DNA from 4 places in the Sphingobium anseongense genome. Region 3 is predicted to be linked to each of the others. Evidence: predicted binding sites of a transcription regulator. Region 3 holds the regulator's gene; each other region holds the start of a gene.
What was found. The regulator LexA, encoded in region 3, represses DNA repair genes until DNA is damaged. The targets are predictions, from matches to a motif close to GTTCCNCNCTTGTTCT.
Positions count from the first base shown of each region.

Region 1: the regulator LexA is predicted to act here: its motif matches at 1,960-1,975, upstream of WG908_RS10990 (S24 family peptidase).
Region 2: the regulator LexA is predicted to act here: its motif matches at 1,284-1,299, upstream of uvrA (excinuclease ABC subunit UvrA).
Region 4: the regulator LexA is predicted to act here: its motif matches at 2,531-2,546, upstream of WG908_RS12675 (ATP-dependent helicase).

Region 1 is NZ_JBBJUL010000007.1:31,325-35,511, reverse strand. Features, by position in the region: gene WG908_RS11000 (YbdD/YjiX family protein) at 1-75, shown strand, start outside; gene WG908_RS10995 (XdhC family protein) at 76-993, opposite strand; gene WG908_RS10990 (S24 family peptidase) at 1,041-1,709, opposite strand; gene WG908_RS10980 (hypothetical protein) at 2,010-2,381, shown strand; gene WG908_RS10975 (hypothetical protein) at 2,389-3,192, opposite strand; gene WG908_RS10970 (TIGR04063 family PEP-CTERM/XrtA system glycosyltransferase) at 3,203-4,187, opposite strand, start outside.
Region 2 is NZ_JBBJUL010000010.1:46,939-51,125, reverse strand. Features, by position in the region: gene uvrC (excinuclease ABC subunit UvrC) at 1-139, opposite strand, end outside; gene WG908_RS13465 (UrcA family protein) at 251-592, opposite strand; gene uvrA (excinuclease ABC subunit UvrA) at 1,345-4,187, shown strand, end outside.
Region 3 is NZ_JBBJUL010000001.1:211,246-215,432, reverse strand. Features, by position in the region: gene gltX (glutamate--tRNA ligase) at 1-16, opposite strand, end outside; gene WG908_RS01030 (ComEC/Rec2 family competence protein) at 70-2,226, shown strand; gene lexA (transcriptional repressor LexA) at 2,187-2,858, opposite strand; gene WG908_RS01020 (molybdopterin molybdotransferase MoeA) at 2,936-4,120, opposite strand; gene moaC (cyclic pyranopterin monophosphate synthase MoaC) at 4,117-4,187, opposite strand, start outside.
Region 4 is NZ_JBBJUL010000009.1:34,325-38,511, reverse strand. Features, by position in the region: gene WG908_RS12705 (pseudouridine synthase) at 1-64, shown strand, start outside; gene rsmD (16S rRNA (guanine(966)-N(2))-methyltransferase RsmD) at 61-612, shown strand; gene WG908_RS12695 (globin domain-containing protein) at 594-1,040, opposite strand; gene WG908_RS12690 (Rrf2 family transcriptional regulator) at 1,145-1,621, shown strand; gene WG908_RS12685 (Fe-S oxidoreductase) at 1,584-1,985, opposite strand; gene WG908_RS12680 (GFA family protein) at 2,121-2,513, opposite strand; gene WG908_RS12675 (ATP-dependent helicase) at 2,629-4,187, shown strand, end outside.

The DNA.
Region 1 (4,187 bases), on a different contig from region 3:
ATGGACCGGATCGCCTTTTTCCGCGACCGGCAGGAAGCGCGCTATGGCGGAAAGAATGGCGGGCGCTGCTGTTGATCAGCCTTTGGCATTGAACCCCGCCACCATCCCCGCCGCGATCGACAGCGCGATTTCCGCCGCGCCGACGGCGCCGATGTCCAGCCCGGCCGGGCCGTCGATCCGCGCCAGATCGTCCGCACCGAACCCCATCGCGCCCAGCCGTTCCAGCCGCGCGGCGTGGCTGCGGCGCGAGCCGAGCGCGGCGATGTAGCCGGTCGGCGCGCGGATCGCCGCGGCGAGGGCCGGGTCGTCGATCTTGATGTCGTGACTCAATGTCACCACCGCCGTCGATGCGCCGGGATGGCGCGCGGCGATGGCGTCATCGGGCCAGCGGTCGTCCAGTTCCACGCCGGGGAAGCGTTCGGCGGTCAGGAAACGGCCGCGCGGGTCGATCACGACCGGGGTCACGCCGATCGCGCGCGCCAGGGGGCCGAGCGACTGGGCGATCTGGACCGCGCCGACGATCAGCAGGCGGCGGGGCGGATCGTAGCGGTTGACGAACCGGCCCTCTATCGCGCCTTCGCGGGTGATGGCCGTGGCGAGGTCTGTCGATAGGGCGATCCCCTGCCCGCGCGCCGACGCCGCCGCGATCCGGCCGAACAGGGCAGGCGTGAACCCGGCGTCCGAGACCGGCTGGATCAGCACCGCGATCTCGCCCCCGCACGGCAGGCCGACGGCCCAGGCGTCGCCATCGGCCACGCCATAGGTGGCGACGTGGCCCGCCCGCCCGGCGATCACTTCGCCCGCGCGCTGAAATATGTCGGTTTCGACGCAGCCGCCCGACACGCTGCCTTCGAACCGGCCATCGGCGTGGATCAGCATGTGGCTGCCGCGCGGTCGCGGGGCCGATCCCCATGTGGATATGACCGTCGCCAGCGCCATGGGGCTGCCGCGCCATTCCAGTGCCCTGGCGATCACCGCGCCATTGTCGTTCACATGCCTGTCTCCTGCCCTGGTCCGCCAAAATAGGGACAGACGCGTGCCTAAACCAGTCGTCGCCCGGTCCATACGACCCGACCGACGATGTCGACCAGGGCGGGATCGATATCGGTCCAGTCGGGATAATGGGCATTGTCGCTGATAACGCTGAAATGGCCGCGCAACGGACCGATCGCGATGCGCTTGACCATCAGCACGCCATCGAGCCGCAGCACATAAACGCCATCGCGCAGCCGCGTCGCATCATCATCATGGTCGACCATGATGTCGTCGCCGTCGCTGAGCGTCGGAGCCATCGATTCGCCGTCAACGCGGATGATCGCCACGCGCTGCGGCCGCACGCCCAGATGGCGCAGCCAGTGCGCGTCGAAGGCCATGACGCCGGCGGCGCGCTCGTCATCGTCGAGCGTGCCGACGCCCGCCGACGCGCCGAGCGACAGGCGCGGCACGGCGACGATGGCGGGCATCGCGCGGGTGCGGAGCGGCGGCGCGGCAGGCGCCGTCGTGCCGCCGAGCAGATGGTCGGCGACGCCGAAATAGCGGGCAAGCACGCGCCGGTCTTCCTCGTCCAGCTTGCGCGGCGTCCCGCGCTTGATGAACTGTTGAATATAAGCGGGGTTGCGGCCGATCAGGCGCGACAGATCCGCATAATTTTCGCCCCGTTCCGCGATCAGCCGGTCGAGCACCATACGGGCGTTGTGAGATTCATCCATATCCTGTCCATAATGATAGGAATTTTCCTAGACAAGTAGGAAATTGGCCTAGAGATAGGAATAACCCTATCGATTCGCAGGGGGCGAGTTGATGCTGGACAACGGGAGTTACCAAAAGATGTTATTGCGCACGATCGAGGCCTTTCTTCGCGAACATGACATCGCCGCCACGCGATTTGGACGCGATTGCGTGCGTGACCCACGGCTCGTGTTCGACCTGCGACAAGGCCGCGAGCCGGGCGAACGCATGAGGAGACGAGTAGAACATTTCATGAACACATATCGCAGGAGCGCGTGCCGATGACAAGCATGGATCATGTTTTCAGCCAGCCCAATCTGGTCGACTATGGAGCCATAGGAAAAAGGCGGCGCGATCCCCTGCCCCAATTGCTGCGCCAGATCATGGCGCGGGCAGGCGATCCGTGCGCGCTGTTGCGCAAGGCGAGCAGGCCCTGGTGCAGCGCCCTGTTCCAGGGGCGGCGGCACGTCATCACGCTGCATATCGACGGCGCGGACGCCGACGCGCGGCAGCGCGCTCTGATCGACGGCATAGGCGAGGCCGAATGGGCGCTGCATGGCCATTTCGTCGCCGACATCACGATCGACGCGGTCCGCGCGTCGGACGGCGGAACCGAGGTCGAGCTGTCGGCGCTGACGATCGAGGAATGGTAGCGGGCGGTCAGCGCGTGCGGGCAGCCATGGTGCGCAACGTGCCGAGCGCGGCGCGCAGCGCTTCGTCGGTATCCGGCTCCACCGCGTCGCGCACCGGCACGGCGGCCGCCACCGGCATGTCGGCGATCACGCCCCGGTCGGTCGGCGCGGGTGCAGCCGCGACGCGCTGGGCCAGACCCCGTTCGAGCCGTTCGGTCAGCTGGGTCAGCGACAGATGACCGGTCGGCGCGGGCGCCGGGGCAGGACCAAAGCGCGGCTCGGGCTGGAGCCGTTCGGGTTCGGCCGATATCGACGGCGACGGCGTTTCGGGCACGCTGGGCATCGCGACGGCGGGCTGGCCTTCGGCGCGGGCGCGACCGGCGACGCGATTGAAGATGTCGAGTCCGTCGAAATCGCGATTGGCGAATATCGGCGCGCGCGCCGGCGCATCGGGATGCGCGTCTGCGCGGCGCAGCGCGGGGCGGCTGTCCGCCGACATGCCTCTGGACCGGCCGCGCGCGAACGCGGTCAGCTTGGATAGTGCGAAACCCATTTTTCTGTCTCCCTTGGCTGGCGCATGCTTGCGTCCGCTTTTCATACCCATCGACCAAACCAGCCCGACCGCCATCAACGCGGCGAAGGCGGCAATCAGCAGCCGGGCGTTGAGGCCCAGCGGCGGCGCGGCGGCGGGGATCGCTTCGGAAAGGCCGGTCGACGCGACCAGCGTTTCGATCACCCCCACCGGCGTCCATATTATCGCAAGTGCAGCGCCGGCCCCCGCCAGCGCGGCCAGCGCGGCATCCCTGTTGCGTATTTTGCCCTTCGTTCGCATGAGGACGCCGCTATGCCGCCGCCCGTGCCGGGCCGGACGCGCCCAGCAGCCGCTGGTACACCGGCTCGTAGCGCAGGATGTTGGCGGACCAGTTGCGCTGGTCCTCGACAAAAGCGCGCGCGATCGCCCGGCGTTCGTCCCAGGTCGCGCGATCGGCGAACAGGCCGGCGAGCGCGGCGGCGAGCGCGGCGGGATCGTCCGGCGCGAACAGCGTGCCGGTGACGCCGTCCTCGATCAGTTCGCGATGGCCGCCGACGCTGGACGCGGCGACCAGCCGGCCCTGCGCCATCGCTTCGAGCGGCTTGAGCGGCGTCACCAGATCGGTCAGGCGCATCGCCTTGCGCGGGTAGGCCAGGATGTCGACCTGGGCATAATAATGTTCGACCTGATCGTGCGGCACGCGGCCGACGAAGACGATATGGTCGGCAAAGGGCGATGCGGTCGCCTGCGCGCGCAATGCGTCCTCGCATGGGCCGCCGCCGACCAGCAGCAGCCTGGCGCTGGGCCGGGCGCGCACGAGTCGCGGCATGGCGGCGATCAGGTCGTCCAGCCCTTCATAATCGTAGAAGCTGCCGATGAAGCCGACGACGTCGGCCCCCTCCAGCCCCAGCTTTGCCGTGAGCGCCGGGTCGCGCGGCGCGGGCACGCCGAACTGTTCCATGTCGACGCCGTTGGGCGACACGATGATCTTGGCCGCGTCCACTCCGCGCGCGACCAGGTCGGCGCGCAGTCCGTCGCAGATCACGGCGACCGCATCGGCGGCGCGCACGGCATGGGTTTCGAGCTGGCGGGTGAGCCAGTAGCGTGGGCTGCCTTCCGCGCCGGTGCCGTTGCCGACCGCCGCATCTTCCCAGAAGGCGCGAATCTCATAGAGCATCGGAATGCCGTGGCGGCGCGCGACGCGCTGGGCGGCGATGGCGTTGAGGACCGGGGAATGGGCGTGGATGATGTCCGGCCGCCATTCGCCCACCAATTGTTCGATCGCGTCGGCATGG
Region 2 (4,187 bases), on a different contig from region 3:
CGCCGGGGCGCGTCGGCAGCGTCCTCAGCACATTGCGGATCGCCTCCACCCCGGCGTCGATGTCGGGCGTTCCGGCCCCGCGCACGGTATAGCTGGCCTTGTCCTCGTTGAAACGATCGGGGGATTGCGGCGTGGACATGGCGTGGATTTAGAGGCGCGCGCAGCCTATCACAAGCCGATCCGCATGAAACGCGCAGGAGGCCCCGGCGATACCGCCGGAACCTCCCGTGCCTGGTCCGTCAATGCCGGCTCAGTGCGCCGGCATCCGTGCGTCGGTGCCGGCGTCGGCATAGCGCTCGCCGGACTGCGCCCGTGCGATGGCGGCCTCGACGGGTGCCTTGATATTGGCGATCGCCAGCTTGCGGCAGGCATTGGATTCGTTCAGGCTGGCGGTCGAACAGACCCGCGACGCTGCCTTGTTGATGCGCTGTTGCAGCTGCTTCTGGCCCTCGGCCTTCGACAGGTCGAGATCGCCGAAGCGGACTGCCGCGGTGCGGCCGTTGGACTGGAACTCCCCGGCGGAAGCGGCGCTGCCGGCGGCCAGCGCGGCGATGGCGGTCAGGGCGGAAATGGTCTTGATGGCGGTAAACATGGCATGGTCTCCTCGAACTGAACAAGCTGGGTGCCCGACAGTCGTCGCGACGATGCGAAACCCTGTCGGTGCGGTCGGGCGAGTGGCGCTGTCTTCAAGGAAGCGTGCCGCTCTTTCCGTCCTGCCCATTCTTTCTACGCCGCCCTTGCCGCCGCCGCGCGCCCGCTTCGACCGGCGGCCCGTCGCGTCGGCGAACGGCAGCGGCGTCGACCAACGGCGGCGGCGGGCATGACGAACGACGGGATGAACGACATGAAGCTGCCGACAAGCGACATTGCCGTAGGGTAAATTGTCGTTGCGCGGGGGAATGCGGACATGAAAACGCCCCCGGCGCAAGGGAGGGCCGGGGGCGTATCCTGGATGCTGTCGGGCATTTCAGGATCTCATAAAACTGTCGAGGACCGGGGCCGCTTTGGTATCCCCTTTCCCGTCGTCGCGGCCGGCGAAACGCAGGCCGTCTTGTCGCGGCGGATCATAACATGCGTCGCCTGCGCGTTTCGCGGCGTTCGACCATCGGCAAACGTGCGGAGGCGGACGGCATGATCCGACGACGAACGGCCCATAGCGACCGACGAACGACAGCGCCAGTCTTTTTACGCTACGGCAACCAACGGTTGGCTGGCTGCCGCACGACGGCGGGTTGCGGCGACCGCGACTCGCGCCCATATCCCGCCGATCGACTTGCCGCCACAGAACAAATATGGAACAACCGCAGCCATGAGTCTCCTTCCCACCAAGCAGAGGTTTACCGAATGCTGACCCACATCAGCGTCCGTGGCGCGCGTGAACATAATCTCAAGGGGGTCGATGTCGATCTGCCCCGCGATTCGCTGATCGTCATCACCGGCCTGTCGGGATCGGGCAAAAGCTCGCTCGCCTTCGACACCATCTATGCAGAAGGGCAGCGGCGCTATGTCGAATCGCTCTCCGCCTATGCCCGCCAGTTTCTGGAGATGATGCAAAAGCCCGATGTCGAACATATCGAGGGCCTGTCCCCCGCCATCAGCATCGAGCAGAAGACGACCAGCCGCAATCCCCGCTCCACCGTCGCGACGGTGACGGAAATCTACGATTATATGCGCCTGCTCTGGGCGCGCGTCGGCGTCCCCTATTCGCCCGCCACCGGCCTGCCGATCAGCGCCCAGACCGTCAGCCAGATGGTCGACCGCGTGATGCTCCTGCCCGAAGGCACCCGTTTCTACCTGCTCGCGCCGGTCGTGCGCGGTCGCAAGGGCGAATATCGCAAGGAACTCGCCGAATGGCAGCGCGCCGGCTACACCCGCGTCCGCATCGACGGCGAAATGATGCTGATCGAGGACGCGCCCGCGCTCGACAAGAAATACAAGCATGACATCGAAGTCGTGGTCGACCGCCTGGCCGTCGCCCCCGACATGGGCGCCCGCCTCGCCGACAGTTTCGAACAGGCGCTGAAACTGGCGGATGGGTTGGCGTTTGTCGATCTGGCGGACGGCGTCGTCCCCGGCCGCGAGGACGAAGCCGCCGCCCCCGACAAGAAGATGAAAGGCGCCGGCATCCCCGCCAACCGCATCGTGTTCAGCGAAAAATTCGCCTGCCCGGTCAGCGGCTTCACCATCGCGGAGATCGAGCCGCGCCTCTTCTCCTTCAACGCCCCGATGGGCGCCTGCCCGGCCTGCGACGGCCTCGGCGAAAAGCAGCTGTTCGATCCCGAACTGGTCGTCCCCAACGAAGCCCTCTCGCTCAGGAAGGGCGCGGTCGTCCCCTGGGCCAAGTCCAACCCGCCCAGCCCCTATTATATGCAGGTGCTTGGCAGCCTCGCGAAGGAATTCGGCTTCTCGCTCGACACCCCCTGGGCCGACCTGCCCGGCGAAGTGAAGCTCATCATCCTCCACGGCACCGGCGGCAAGCCGGTCACGCTCAAATTCATGGACGGCCGCAAAAGCTATGAGGTCAAAAAGGCGTTCGAGGGCGTCATCGGCAATTTGAACCGCCGCCGGCTCCAGACCGAATCCGCCTGGATGCGCGAGGAACTGAGCAAATATCAGCGCGCCCAGCCCTGCGAAACATGCCACGGCGCGCGGCTCAAGCCCGAAGCGCTCGCGGTCAGGATTGCGGGCGAGGATATTTCCCTCTCCACCCGCCGCTCGGTGGTGGACGCGCTCGCCTTCTTCACCGCGATGCCCGATCACCTCACTGACCAGCAGAACCAGATCGCCCGCGCCATCCTCAAGGAAATCGTCGAGCGCCTGGGGTTCCTCAACAATGTCGGCCTCGACTATCTGAACCTCGACCGCACCAGCGGCACCCTGTCGGGCGGCGAATCCCAGCGCATCCGCCTCGCCTCCCAGATCGGCAGCGGCCTGTCCGGCGTCCTCTACGTCCTCGACGAACCCTCGATCGGCCTGCACCAGCGCGACAATGACCGCCTGCTCGTGACGCTCAAAAGGCTGCGCGACCTCGGCAACAGCGTCATCGTCGTGGAACATGACGAGGATGCGATCCGCCACGCCGACTATATCGTCGATATGGGTCCGGGCGCGGGCGCCCATGGCGGACAGATCGTGGCGCAGGGCACGCTGCCCGAAATCCTCAAGGCCAAAAACTCGCTCACCGCCGATTATCTCAACGGCACCCGCCGCATCGACGTGCCGGCCAAGCGCCGCAAGGGCAATGGCAAGACAATCACCGTCCACAACGCCCGCGCCAACAACCTCACCGGCGTCACCGCGTCGATCCCCTTGGGCACCTTCACCTGCATCACCGGCGTCTCCGGCTCGGGCAAGTCCAGCTTCACCATCGACACGCTCTACGCCGCGTCGGCCCGCGCCCTCAACGGCGCGCGCATCCTCGCCGGCGCGCATGACAAGGTGACCGGCCTTGAACATTGCGACAAGGTGATCGACATCGACCAGTCGCCCATCGGCCGCACCCCGCGCTCCAACCCGGCGACCTACACCGGCGCCTTCACCAACATCCGCGACTGGTTCGCCGGCCTCCCCGAAGCCCAGGCGCGCGGCTACAAGCCCGGCCGTTTCAGCTTCAACGTCAAGGGCGGCCGCTGCGAAGCCTGCACCGGCGACGGCCTGCTCAAGATCGAGATGCACTTCCTCCCCGACGTCTACGTCACCTGCGACGTGTGCCACGGCGCGCGCTACAATCGCGAAACGCTGGAGGTGAAGTTCAAGGGGCGTTCCATCGCCGACGTGCTCGACATGACGGTCGAGGACGCGGTCGAATTCTTCAAGGCCGTCCCCCCCATCCGCGACAAGATGGCGATGCTCGCCGAAGTGGGCCTGGGTTACGTCAAGGTCGGCCAGCAGGCCACGACCCTGTCCGGCGGCGAAGCCCAGCGCGTCAAGCTCGCCAAGGAACTCGCCCGCCGCGCCACCGGCCAGACCCTCTACATATTGGACGAGCCCACCACCGGCCTCCACTTCGAAGACGTCCGCAAACTGCTCGAAGTCCTCCACGCCCTGGTCGACCAGGGCAACAGCGTGGTCGTGATCGAACATAATCTCGACGTCATCAAGACCGCCGACTGGATCATCGATCTCGGTCCAGAGGGTGGGGTAAAAGGGGGCGAGATCGTCGCGACTGGCACCCCGGAACAGGTCAT
Region 3 (4,187 bases):
CCCCGGTTGCGCTCACTCAGATATTCCTCGACATTCGCTGGCTGGTATATGGACGCGACGCCCCCTAGCATGGCTTTTGAGCTACGACAAACGTCCCTTTTCGCAGGTGCGAGGGACAGGGCACGATCGACGGCCGCATGGATCGAAGCATGGCTGGAACGGCAGCGCGAACAGATCGCGCTGTGGGTGCCGGTGGCGCTGGGATCGGGGATCGCGGCCTGGTTCGCCTTGCCGGATCGAAGCGGTTGGCTAGCATTCTGCTGTGTCGCGCTGGCCGTTTCCTGCCTTTCGCTGGTGCTGCCGGTCCAGGCCCGCCTGCGTCAGATGATGCTGGCCGGCGGAATGCTGGCTTGTATCGGTTGCCTGCTGGTGTGGGGCAAGGCGCACCTTGTGGGATCGCCCCCGCTCGCCCGCGCGACCTTCACGCAAGTGACGGGAGAGGTAGTGGCAATGACCGATATGCCCGCCCAGGCCATGGTCCGCCTGCTGGTGCGGCCGGAAAGCAGGCCGGACCTGCCCGACATGATACGAGTCAATCTGGCGCGTGAGCGGCAACCGGCGGGCCTGGGCGCGGGCGCGCATGTCCGGTTGCGCGTGCGCCTGATGCCGCCGGCGCCGCCCGCGGTTCCGGGGGGGTATGATTTCGCGCGCCGTGCCTATTTTCAAGGGATCGGCGCTACCGGCCGAGCTTTGCCGCCGGTCGAGATGCTGCGCCCTGCGCCGGGAGACGGCAGGACGCTGCGTATGCGGTTGTCCGCCCATGTCCAGTCGCGGGTCGAGGGGCCGGCGGCGGGCATCGCGGCCGCGCTGGCATCCGGCGATCAGGGTGCGATCGCGCAAGAGGATGTGGAAGCGATGCGGCGCAGCGGCCTGGCGCACCTGCTGTCGATCAGTGGCTTGCACGTCACCGCGCTTATCGGGGCCGTCATTTTCCTGTGCCTGCGCTTGCTCGCGCTCAGTCGCCATGCGGCACTGCATTGGCCATTGATGCTGATGGCCGCCGCCGCCGGTGCGGCTGCGGGTATCGGCTATACCCTGTTGACCGGAGCGGAGGTGCCGACCATCCGGTCCTGCATCGCGTCGCTGCTGGTGCTGGGCGGGCTGGCGATGGGACGCGACGCCATCACCTTGCGGCTGGTGGCCACCGGCGCGTTGATCGTGCTGACATTCTGGCCCGATGCGCTGGTGGGGCCAAGCTTCCAGATGAGCTTCGCGGCCGTGATCGCGCTGGTCGCCCTGGGCGAACATCCCGGCTTTCGCGCGCTGACGGTGGCCCGCGACGAGGGGCCGGGGCGCAAGGCGAGCCGCATGATATTGGCGTTGCTGCTTACCGGGATTGTCATCGAACTGGTGCTGATGCCGATCGCGCTGTTTCATTTTCATCAGGCGGGTCTGCTTGGCGCTATCGCCAATCTGGTCGCCATCCCGCTGACGACCTTTGTCGTGATGCCGGCCGAAGCGCTGGCATTGCTGCTTGATCTTTTCGGTCTTGGCGCACCCGCCTGGTGGGTGGCGCAGCAGGCGCTGGCGCTCCTGCTGCTGATCGCCCACGGCGTGGCGGCCAGCCCGCTGGCGGTCATGCTGGCGCCTGCCTTTGGCGTGGGCTTGTTCGCGACTATCGCCCTGGGCGGCCTGTGGAGCCTTCTTTGGCGTGGCCCCGTGCGGTGGCTGGGGCTGGCTCCGGTCGCAATCGGCACGTTGGTCATCATCCTGACGCCGGCGCCCGACATCGTCGTGACCGGTGACGGGCGGCATGTTGCAGTGCGAACCGCTGACGGAACCATGGCAATGCTGCGTGCTGGCGCAGGCGACTATATCCGAGACACGCTGGCTGAAAGTGCGGGGCAGGACGGCGAACTGGGCGTGATCGCCGCACTTCGCCAAGCGCGGTGCAGCGCCGACCTGTGCGCCGTGGCTATGGCGCGGAGCGGACGATCGTGGCGCGTGCTGGCGACACGGAGCGCCATGTATGTCCCGCCTGCGATATTGGCGCGCGATTGCGCCCAGGCCGACATCGTCGTCAGCGACCGGCGCTTGCCGCGCGCCTGCCGACCACGATGGCTGAAACTGGACCGGGGGACGCTGGCGCGAACGGGCGGGATCGCGATTAACCTGTCGCGCGGCTCGGTGCGCATGGTGCGTTCGCCGGGCGACGCGCATCCCTGGGTCGCGCGCGCACCGGCGCGTCAATTATATCGGCGGATCAGCCCTGCCAGCTTGCCCTGAATGCGGACCTGGCGTGGATCATAATATTGCGGCTGATAGGCGCTGTTGGCCGGGTCCAGCCGAACCCGGCTGCCTTCGCGTCGGAAATATTTGAGCGTGGCTTCGGCGTCATCGATCAAAGCAACCACGATCTGACCTTCGCGCGCGACTTCGGTTCGCTGGATCAATGCGAAATCGCCATCGAGAATGCCTGCTTCGACCATCGAATCGCCAGCTACTTCCAGCGCATAATGATCGCCCGCGCCCAGCAAGGCGGCAGGCACCGAAAGCATGTTGCGGCCCTCAAGCGCCTCGATCGGCACCCCGGCGGCAATGCGGCCATGGAGCGGAATTTCGATGACGTCATTGGCGGCAACCAGTTGCGGCGGTGTCGGGGCGGCGCGCACGGGCGTGACCGGCTTGGCCGCCCTGCCCATCGCATCAGGCAGCTTGACGACTTCAAGCGCGCGCGCGCGATTGGGAAGGCGCCTGATGAAGCCGCGTTCTTCCAGGGCGCTGATAAGGCGGTGTATCCCCGACTTCGATTTGAGATCGAGCGCTTCCTTCATTTCCTCGAAAGAAGGTGACACGCCGCCCTGCTCCAGCCTGACCTGAATGAAACGGAGCAATTCCTGCTGCTTGGGCGTCAACATCGCCTAATCCCTGTCCTATGGAACGGATAGGGAACACATAGGAAACAGAGCGAGCTGCGTCAAGCGCGTTAAGCCGCCTACCATGCCAGCGGAAATATGGGCACTTCATCGCCCGGCTTTGCCGGCGGCGATCCTGCCGCGCGCAGGATCAGACAGTCCGCGTCGGCGAGCGCTCGCGTCGCCGCGCTGTCCTGCGATGTCACGGCGACGATGCGGTCATTCTTGCGGAAAGCGCGCAGATATTCGTCGCGGTCGCCGGCGCCGGGCAGGGAGTCGGCGAGCGTTGCCCGTTCGGGCTGGGGGAAGGGCGATGCGTCGCCGGCAATGTGGCGCACAAGCGGCAACAGAAAGAGCCAGGCGGTGACGAAAGCCGACACCGGATTGCCGGGGAGGCCGAGGAACAGGCTGCGATCGAGGCTTCCGGCGATCAGCGGCTTGCCCGGTCGCAATTTTACCTTCCAGAAATCGAGGCTTCCGCCCACCGCCTGAAATGCTGGGCGGACGAGGTCATGATCACCCACCGATGCACCGCCTGTGGAAACGATGACATCCGCATGACGGGCGGCATTGAACGCTGCGGTCATGGCATCCATGTCGTCGGGCACGATGCCGACATCGGTGATGTCGCAGGGCAGGGACGCGAGCATCGCGCTCAACATCACCGCGTTGGAGGAGGGCAGGCCACCGGGCGGAACGGGGACGCCGGGAGGGACCAGTTCGTTGCCGGTCGAAATCAGCGCGACGCTTGGACGGTGGCCGACGCTGAGCTGGCCCTGGCCGGCCAGGGCGGCAAGCGCCAGTTGGGCCGGGTCGAGCCGGGAACCTGGGGCGAGCAGGACAGTGTCGGCGGCAAAGTCCGAACCTGCTCGCCGTATGTGCCGACCGGGGACAGGGGCGTCCCGCGTGCCGACGACCTGATCGCCATCGCGCCTGGCGTCTTCCTGGATCATGATCGCGTCGGCGCCTCTCGGAAGCGGCGCGCCGGTGAAAATGCGGCAGGCGTCGCCAGCGGCCAGTTCCGGCGGGATGCCTGTGCCCGCCGCGCTTTCGCCGATGACGCGCCAGGGGCCAGGCCATTGCGCGGCGCGGATTGCATAGCCGTCCATTGCGGACAGGTCGGCCCATGGCTGGTCGCGCAGCGCGACGACGTCGTTCGCCAGCCAGCGTCCCGCGCATTGCCCGATCGGGAGCGTTTGCGGGGGCAGCCGGGGCGCGAGCGCCAACAGGCGCGCCTGCGCCTGTTCGACCGGCATCAGGCTCATGGCGCGCGCCAGTCCCCGGACTTGCCGCCGGATTTGGAGAGCAGGCGGACGCCGCCGATCACCATCG
Region 4 (4,187 bases), on a different contig from region 3:
AGAGGTGCCCCAGCATGACCTCCACATCTTTCGCAAGACGCTCAAGGATATACCCAAACAATGAGGATCATCGCCGGTCAGTGGCGCGGCCGCCCGCTTGTCGCGCCCAAGGGAGACGCGACGCGGCCAACCGCCGACCGGACGCGCGAGACGCTTTTTTCGATGCTGGTCAGCCGCATCGGCTCGTTCGAGGAACTGGCGGTCGGCGACTTTTTCGCCGGATCGGGAGCGCTGGGCTATGAAGCGCTTTCGCGTGGCGCGGCAAGTTGCCTGTTCGTGGAGCAGGACAAGGCCGCGCTCGACGCCATCCGCGCCAATGGCGAGCGGTTCGGCGTCAGCCCCGACATCCGCCCCGCGTCGGTCCTGACGCTGGGCCAGGCGCCGCGCCCGCTCGACCTTATCTTCATGGACGCGCCCTATGGCAGCGGCGCCGGCTCGGTGGCGCTCGACAAGCTTTCGCGCCTCGGCTGGACCGGCCCTGCGACCTGGGTCAGCATCGAAACCGACCGGCGCGAGGATGTGTCGGTCAAGGGCTTTGCCGCCGACGCCGTTCGCGACGTCGGCAAGGCGCGGCTCACATTGTTGCGGGCCGATCAGGCCGCCGCGGCATAGGCATCGGCCTCTTTCGCGATCAGCAGGTCTGCCAGAAACCAATAGGCTTCCCCCCAGGCGTCGAGCACGGCATCGGTCGCCACATCCGCCCCCAGGACGTCGCGGATCGCCGGCAGCAGCGCGGCGGCGACCTTGGGATAATGTTCGGCCTTCACGCCCGTTTCGACATGGCGCGCGACCATCCGCGCGACCGCACCGTCGAGCGCCCGCAAACGGTCGATATTCTGCGCGTAGCCCAGGATAGCCGCCGCCAGTCGCCGGGGCTGTTCGCCGCTTTCCTTCGCCGCCTGATCGAACATCGCCTTGACCTCCGCATCCTCGAACAGCCGCTGATACATGCGGGTGGTGATGGCGACGCCATGCTGCTGAAGCGCGGGGCCGGTAGCCTTCACGATGTCGACGGTCTGCTGCGACAATGGCTTGCTCATGGAAACGCCTTTCTAACGGTTGCAGCGATCGGATATATCGAGGCATTAAAGATGTTAATAGGATATATGTTTTATCGCTTGCCGCAGCAGGGCATGGAATGGCTATGCAACTCACTCGACACACCGACTATGCGTTGCGCGTCCTCATCCACCTGGCGGCGACGCCGTCGGGGCGCGCGACGATCACGGAAATCGCGGACAGCTACGATCTGTCGCGCAGCCACCTGATGAAGGTGGTGCACAGCCTGGGGCTGGGCGGATTCATCGACACCCGCCGGGGACGCGGAGGCGGCTTCGCCCTCGCCCGCCCCGCCGACGCGATCGGAATAGGCGATGTGGTGCGGCATGCCGAACCGGGCATGACAATGGCGGATTGCGCCCATTGCGCGATCCGCCCCGCATGCGGGCTGACCGGAATATTGGCCGAAGCCACGCACGCATTCATGGCCGTGCTCGATCGCTATAGCCTGGCCGACGCGGCGCGCGACCGGGCGGGGCTTGCGGCGCTTCTGGCCGCGCGCCCCCGCCCGCCCGCGCCGTCTGTCAGCGACGAGGCCTGCGCTTCGCCTCGCCCGGATTGATGCAGCTGTCCTGCACCGTTCGGCTGCACAGGGGGTAATCCTTGGCTTCGGCGGGCGGCGGCGTCATGTTGCCACCGACCGTGACCGGATTGCTGGACGACCCCACAGGCGCTGTCGGATCGGCGGGCGCACCGGCGGGCGCGGGCGCCATCCCCGAATCGGCAGGAACGGCGCCGGTCGGCACGCCCGCATTGGGATCCGTGCCCATGCCGGGCTGGTCCGTCGGCGCTGGAACATTGTCGGGCGCGGAGGGCGTTTCCGTCCCCGGCGGCTGCATCGTCGGATCGGACGTGGTCTGGGCGGTCGCGCCGCCTGCCAGAGCCAAAGTGAGAGCGGCAAGCCCGGTCAACATGATGGTTCTCATCGGAACATCCTTCCTTATTTTCTCGCCCGGTCGAAACATGGGGGGCCGGTAGAGAACCTGATCGGCGATGCACCCGTTCCAGACGTGCGACGAACCGTTCCGGTCATCGCCCGAGACGTTTGCGGAACAGCCCTTCTATTCCGGATAATGATCGAATTTCGGCAGATCGTGGCTGGCGTCCATCCATGGCGCGGCGGCGGCATATTGGATGTGGGCGGTCGGCGGAAACCGGGCCTGGTCGTCCAGCGTCGCGCTCTGAATGTCGATCATGCCCGGAAAGACGACGGCATTGGTATAGAAGAGGCTGGTGCCGCACGCGCCGCAAAAGCGCCGTACGACATCGGCGGACGAGCGATATTCGACCGGATCGCCGATGATCGTGACGGCGGTTTGAGGAAACAGCGCCCATCCCACCATCGGCGCGCCGGTGGTCCGCCGACAATCCGAACAATGGCAAAGCGTGCTGTAGGCCGGATCGCCCCGTACCTCATATCGTATCGCACCGCAGTGACATCCGCCCGTGGCCATAACGCTCTCCCTGATTGATTCTCTGTTTGTTCTCATATACGCGGAGGGAGCGCAAGCGGCCGCGGCCTTTGCGTCCTTGCCCGCTCCCGCCCCCGCCCCTACCTGCATTGAGGCCATGACTCTTCCTGCTCCCTCCCCCGACGATCCGCCCTATCTGCGCGGTTTGAACGCCCCGCAGCGCGAAGCCGTGCTGACGACCGAGGGGCCGGTGCTGGTGCTGGCAGGGGCCGGCACCGGCAAGACCGCCGCGCTGACCGCGCGCCTGGCGCATCTGGTGGCGACGCGCCGCGCCTGGCCTTCGGAAATACTGGCGGTGACCTTTACCAACAAGGCGGCGCGCGAAATGCGCGAGCGGGTCGGGCGGATGATCGGCGAAGCGGTCGAGGGGATGCCCTGGCTCGGCACATTCCATGCGATCGCCGCGAAGATGCTGCGCCGCCATGCCGAACTGGTGGGGTTGCAGTCCAACTTCACCATCCTCGACACCGACGACCAGCTCCGGCTGATGAAGCAGTTGATCCAGGCGGAGGGAATCGACGAAAAGCGCTGGCCCGCGCGCCAGCTGGGCGGCCTGATCGACCAGTGGAAGAACAAGGGACTGACGCCCGGCGAGATCGGAGCGGGCGAGAGCGAAGGCTATGCACAGGGCAAGGGGCAGAAGCTCTATGCCGCCTACCAGACGCGCCTTCGCGAAGTGAACGCCTGTGATTTCGGTGACTTGCTGCTGCATGTTCTGACGATATTGAAAGGCCACCGCGACGTGCTGGAACAGTATCAGCAGCGGTTCAAATATATCATGGTGGACGAATATCAGGACACCAATTCCAGCCAGTATCTATGGCTGCGGCTGTTGGCGCAGACACGCAAGAATATCTGCTGCGTTGGCGATGACGACCAGTCGATCTATTCATGGCGTGGCGCGGAAGTGGCCAATATCCTGCGGTTCGAAAAGGATTTTCCCGGCGCCGCCATCATTCGGCTGGAGCAGAATTACCGATCGACGCCCCATATTCTCGCCGCCGCGTCGGGCGTCATCGCCGAAAACAGCAGCAGGCTGGGAAAGACCCTGTGGACGCAGGAGGCGCAGGGCGACAAGGTTCAGGTGCTTGGCGTGTGGGACGGGCCTGAGGAGGCCCGCCGCGTCGGCGAGGAAATCGAAGGCATCCAGCGCCGCGGCGGCACGATCGACACCGTCGCCATCCTGGTGCGCGCCCAGCACCAGACCCGCGAGTTCGAGGACCGCTTCATCGCCATCGGCATGCCCTATCGCATCGTCGGCGGCTTTCGTTTCTATGAGCGCGCCGAAATCCGCGATGCGCTCGCCTATCTGCGGCTGGTCAACCAGCCCGCCGACGATCTCGCCTTTGAACGGATCGTCAATGTGCCCAAGCGCGGGCTTGGCGACAAGGCGGTCGAAAAGCTCCATCGCCTTGCGCGGGCGCAGGGCATTCCGATGACGCTGGCGGCCGCCCGCATCCTCGACACCGACGAACTGACGCCGCAGGCGCGACGGGCGCTCGGCAGCTTCATCGGCGACCTTGCCCGCTGGCGCGACCGCGCGGCGCAACTGCCGCATGCGGAACTGGCGCGCCTGATACTCGACGAGAGCGGCTATACCGCGATGCTTTCAGCCGATCGCACCACCGAAAGCGCCGGCAGGCTGGAAAACCTGTC